2 linked regions of the Parabacteroides timonensis genome follow. Each later gene encodes a partner of the first gene's protein in a complex. Links are inferred from orthologs where the notes say so. Each region holds a gene or a part of one and is shown on either strand. Other genes may lie near its edges.

Region 1 (3,027 bases):
CTTTTTTTGCTTTTGGGCTTGCTGGAAATTAATTTTGGGCATGGTCGAAATCAATTTTGAGCTAGCCCAAAATTAAATTGAGGCATGCCCAAAAGAATAAAAATCCGGGAGTAATCAGTTAAAATATCCTGACCTATGAACTACTTCCTCTGCACTTTTGTTCTAGTCTCGAAGCAAAAAAGGTGATAAAGATAGTCATCCTGTCAGTCAGGTCAGTCTATCTAACTGTCGTGTTATGCAAATTTGTCAGTCTTTTCCCTGCCAATTATTTTGGCACAGATTTCGTATAGAAGTAAACGTGAATTAGAAATACACATATAAACATAACATTATTAACAATTAAAAAATATATCAAAGATGAACATTAGACCATTAGCAGACAGAGTGCTTATCAAGCCGGCTGCAGCAGAAGAAAAGACACTTGGCGGAATCATTATCCCTGATTCAGCAAAAGAAAAACCTTTAAAAGGTGAAGTTGTTGCCGTAGGTAACGGAACAAAGGATGAAGAAATGGTTGTGAAGAGTGGCGATACTGTACTGTACGGAAAGTATGCAGGAACAGAAATCGAACTGGACGGTGAAAAGTATTTGATCATGCGTCAGTCTGATATCTTAGCTATTATCTAATTCATTAACGGACAATAAAAAAATAATATAATCATGGCAAAAGAAATTAAGTACGATATGGATGCCCGCGACCTTTTGAAGAAAGGCGTGGACGAACTGGCAAATGCAGTAAAAGTAACATTAGGCCCGAAAGGTCGTAACGTGATCATCGAAAAGAAATTCGGTGCTCCTCACATTACAAAAGACGGTGTAACGGTTGCCAAAGAAGTTGAATTGGCTTGCCCGTTCGAAAACATGGGTGCTCAGTTGGTTAAAGAAGTGGCTTCAAAGACTAACGACAATGCAGGTGACGGTACGACTACTGCTACTGTATTGGCACAATCCATCATCGGCGTTGGTTTGAAGAACGTTACAGCAGGTGCTAACCCAATGGACCTGAAACGCGGTATCGACAAAGCTGTTGCCAAAGTGGTTGAAAAGATCGCTGACCAGGCTGAAGAAGTAGGCGACCAGTTCGAAAAGATCGAACACGTAGCTAAAATCTCTGCCAACGGTGACGAAACGATCGGTAAACTGATTGCTGAAGCTATGCAGAAAGTGAAGAAAGAAGGCGTTATCACAGTGGAAGAAGCTAAAGGTACTGAAACTACAGTAGACGTAGTGGAAGGTATGCAGTTCGACCGTGGTTATATCTCTCCGTACTTCGTAACAAATACAGAAAAGATGGAATGTGAGATGGAAAATCCGTATATCCTGATCTACGACAAGAAGATCTCTGTATTGAAAGACTTGCTTCCTATCCTTGAACCGGCTGTTCAGAGCGGACGTCCTCTGTTGATCATCGCTGAAGATATCGACAGTGAAGCATTGGCAACATTGGTTGTGAACCGTCTGCGTGGTTCTCTGAAGATCTGTGCTGTGAAGGCTCCGGGCTTCGGTGACCGTCGTAAAGCTATGTTGGAAGATATCGCTGTATTGACAGGTGGTGTTGTTATCTCCGAAGAAAAAGGTTTGAAGCTGGAAGGTGCTACAATGGACATGTTGGGTACTGCTGAAAAGGTTACTGTAGACAAAGATACTACTATCATTGTTAACGGTGCAGGCGACAAAGCTGCTATCCAGGCTCGTATCGGTCAGATCAAGACTCAGATCGAAAACACTACTTCCGATTACGATAAAGAAAAACTGCAGGAACGTCTGGCTAAGATGGCAGGTGGTGTAGCTGTTCTTTATGTAGGTGCTCCTTCTGAAGTGGAAATGAAAGAAAAGAAAGACCGTGTTGACGATGCTTTGCATGCAACCCGCGCTGCTATCGAAGAAGGTACAGTTCCTGGTGGTGGTGTAGCTTACATCCGTGCTATCGAAGCATTGGAGGGTCTGAAGGGTGAAAACGAAGACGAAACAACAGGTATCGAAATCGTTAAACGTGCTATCGAAGAACCGTTGCGTCAGATCGTTGCTAATGCAGGTAAAGAAGGTGCCGTTATTGTTCAGAAAGTAAAAGAAGGTAAAGGTGACTTCGGTTACAATGCTCGTACAGACAAATATGAAAACCTGTGTGCAGTAGGTGTAATCGACCCGGCTAAGGTGACTCGTGTTGCTTTGGAAAATGCAGCTTCTATTGCTGGTATGTTCCTGACAACAGAATGTGTGATCGCAGAGAAGAAAGAAGATACTCCTGCTATGCCTCCGATGAACCCAGGTATGGGCGGAATGGGTGGCATGATGTAATCTCTTCCCATAAGATAAATTATAAACGGCTGCTTCCGAAAAAAGGAAGTGGCCGTTTTTTTATTATATTTGTCGCGGTTTACATATATAATAATGTATAGTGATAAAGATTAAAGAAGGATTTAAAGGAGAACGTTTTGTCTCTTTGCCGGACGAATTGCTGGAGGCTTATAGCCGGGAACCGCTTATCGGTAATTTATATGTCCGTAAGATCGGTTTCTTTCCCCGGGTGAAGTACCATTATGTACAGAAAGACCAGGGATGTAGTTATGCTATGCTTATCTATTGTATAGAAGGGGAGGGCTGGTATACCATTCATGGGAAGACTTATCCGGTGAAGCAGAACCAATACATCATTATACCTCCGAATGTACCGTATTCCTTTGGTTCTTCCGAACATAATCCCTGGACGATATACTGGGTTCATTTCATGGGGAGACTTGGCCGGGAGTTTCTACCGTCTACACCGGTGCCGGGCATAATCCTGCCGGGCGAATATTCCCGCCTGCAAGACCGTGTACAATTGTTTGAAGAGATATACAGTTGCTTCTCGATGGGATATATTAAAGAATATATGGTTTATTCGTCGATGTGCCTATATATGTTCCTTACCTCTTTTTTGTATTTGGAGCAGTATCGTTATATTAATTTACCTAATCATAAGGAATACTCTTTTGCTTCCCGTGTGATCCATTACATGAATGAACATGTGGAGCGTAACCTGACTTT
Region 2 (2,891 bases), on another replicon or contig:
GGATGATCCGGGAAAAGAGCATTTAAAACGGCTTCATAGACTTTACGTCCGTCACTGGTCAAAGACATGTTCTTTTCTTCGTAAACTGTCTCCAACTCGGTATGAAAACCACGAATCACATTATTTTCAAAACGGTCTGCCTGGATTTTTGCCCAGTTATCGATCTGGTTGGAAGGGATATCTTCGGTATAAACAGTCATATCGAAGCCCGTATAGGCATTTGTACCGTTCGCTCCGATAGCAGACATCAGCTTATCGTATTCGTTCGGAATAGCATATTTCGACGCTTCATAAGAAATGCTGTCTATCTGATGATAAATAGCTTTCCGTTCAGCTTCATCGGTCGTCTTCCGGTATACTTCAAACAGTTGTTCGATTTCATCCAGCATCGGTTTTTCCTGTTCGTAATTCTGAGTACCGAACTTCTGAGTACCTTTGAACATCAGATGTTCAAAATAATGTGCCAACCCGGTCGTTTCAGCCGGGTCATTCTTCCCGCCAACCCTAACAGCGATATAAGTCTGGATACGCGGTGTCTCTTTGTTTACGGTCAAATACACTTTCAAGCCGTTATCCAGCGTATAGATACGTGCTTTCATGGGGTCATTCGGGACTGACTCGTACTTAAACGGGGAAGTCTCTTTACAGGCTGCGGTCAGTAAAATAATTACGGCCAGCGAAAGAAGCTGAATAATTCTACGCATACGATTTAGATTTAGAGATTACTTAGGAGCCAAATATATGAAAATATAATTCAATTAACCTCCATAAACCATTTAATTATTGGTTATTACACGAAAAAAGGCGATTATTGCAACAATATGCAATAACCGCCTTCCTATACTTATTCCGGAGATCAAATTCCGAATGCTTCTTTTACTTTATCCACATAATCCAGTTTTTCCCATGTAAACAACTCTACTTCGCAAACAGTCGGCTTCGGGTTGTAACGGGAGGTGAATGTTTTTGTCACTGTTTCCGGTTTACGTCCCATATGACCGTAAGAGGCTGTTTCCAGATAGATCGGGTTACGTAGTTTCAGACGTTCTTCGATTGCTTTCGGACGCATATCGAAAATGTTCCAGATCTTTTCTGCAATCTCACCGTCGGTAAACTTGACATTGGAGCGACCGAAGGTATTTACAAAAATATTCATCGGTTTGGCTACACCAATTGCATAAGATACCTGTACCAGCATTTCGTCGGCTACACCGGCTGCAACCAGGTTCTTAGCGATATGACGAGCTGCATAAGCGGCCGAGCGGTCTACCTTTGAGGGGTCTTTACCGGAGAATGCACCACCACCGTGAGCACCTTTGCCACCATACGTATCCACAATGATCTTACGGCCGGTCAGGCCTGTATCACCGTGAGGGCCACCGATCACGAACTTGCCGGTCGGATTCACATGATAAATGATATCATCGTTGAACAAAGCCTGTACGTGGGCCGGATACTGCGCCTTTACACGAGGTACCAGGATGTTCTTTACATCTGCTGCAATCTTCTTTTGCATGGCGATATCGGCTTCTTCCTGGCTGATGCCTTTCGGGCCGATAAATTCGTCATGTTGGGTAGATACAACGATCGTATCGATGCGTAACGGCTTACCGTTGTCATCGTATTCAATAGTTACCTGGCTCTTTGCATCCGGACGGAGGTAAGGCATCAGGTCGTTTTCATTCTTACGTATCTTTGCCAGTTCCCACAACAAGCTGTGTGAAAGATCCAGCGCCAGAGGCATGTAATTCTCAGTTTCATTCGTAGCATAGCCAAACATCATACCCTGGTCGCCTGCTCCCTGGTTATAAGGGTCTTCGCGTTCAACACCACGGTTAATATCTCCACTCTGTTCGTGGATAGACGAAAACACACCGCATGATTTTGCTTCGAACTGGTATTCACTCTTGGTGTAACCAATCTTTTCGATCACGTTGCGTGCTACATCCTGCACATCTACATAAGCACTTGATTTAACTTCTCCAGCCAAGACAACCTGTCCGGTTGTAACAAGGGTTTCGCAAGCAACTTTCGAGTTCTTGTCATAAGCAAGAAACTCATCCAGCAAAGCATCCGATATCTGATCGGCTACTTTATCGGGGTGCCCTTCGGACACCGATTCGGAGGTGAATAAATAACTCATTACTTTGAAATTAGTTGACAGATGACAAGTGACAGTTGACAGTTATAAAAACCATAGACTGAACCTGGCACTGACAAGTGATTATTAATAATGAATTGATAACGGAAGGATCATATATGCCGAACGGCTAAGAAAAGTATCTTGTTTTTAGCATTTTTTCCTGTGGTTGCAAGCAATACAAATCTATCCACATCAATTCGGTTGCAAAGATACAAAATAATTGAAAAATAAAAATTGAAAATTGAAAATTATTTTTTCTTCTTTGTGTTACGAAGTGCTTTTTTATACTTGTATTCAGCTTTCATCTTGGCCGAACCCGATTTATGAGTACCTTTCAGAAAATCAGAATATTTGATTTTCCTTTCTCCGGTATTTTCTTCAGTGGCTTTTTTCTTGAAGACCATACCGCCACCTGTCAGGATTTTTTCTATATCGTTCATTGTTTTATTTTTATTCGTTCATTTGAAAAACAGAAAGAAAGCACAAAATGTTGCACTTACATAAGAGAGATTACCGACTTCTTAAATACCGGATGGATCACGTTAGGGGCAATCTCCGCCAACGGCTCCATTACAAACAGACGCTCATGCATTAGGGGATGCGGCAAGGTCAATTCCGGAGTCTGTAGAATAAGATCGTCATACAGCAATATATCGACATCGATAATACGGTCGTGATATGCTCCGTTACTCTTCTGCGTTCGTCCCATTTCCAGTTCGATCTGCTGGGTTGCTTTCAGCAGCTCCAA

Evidence for each region. Proteins that work in one complex are often made in the same cells at the same time.
Region 2: the proteins of groL (region 1) and metK are in contact, whole or in part, in a cryo-EM structure (PDB 8P4O), measured with the Escherichia coli proteins. The link is inferred for Parabacteroides timonensis from one-to-one orthologs.

What each region holds. Positions count from the first base shown.
Region 1 is NZ_LT669940.1:901,069-904,095, forward strand. What follows is about bases 31-2,979. They hold groL (chaperonin GroEL), read left to right. Parts: upstream 31-660; coding sequence 661-2,298; downstream 2,299-2,979. Other genes in these bases: BQ7394_RS04225 (co-chaperone GroES), read left to right, coding at 358-627; BQ7394_RS04235 (AraC family transcriptional regulator), read left to right, coding at 2,399-2,979. In the rest of the region: more of BQ7394_RS04235, read left to right, coding at 2,980-3,027.
Region 2 is NZ_LT669941.1:2,894,496-2,897,386, forward strand. The notes cover bases 1-2,813. They hold metK (methionine adenosyltransferase), read right to left. Parts: upstream 2,144-2,813; coding sequence 857-2,143; downstream 1-856. Other genes in these bases: BQ7394_RS19300 (M16 family metallopeptidase), read right to left, coding at 1-704; BQ7394_RS19310 (hypothetical protein), read right to left, coding at 2,392-2,583; folK (2-amino-4-hydroxy-6-hydroxymethyldihydropteridine diphosphokinase), read right to left, coding at 2,640-2,813. Also shown: more of folK, read right to left, coding at 2,814-2,891. UniProt on the Escherichia coli protein: Catalyzes the formation of S-adenosylmethionine (AdoMet) from methionine and ATP.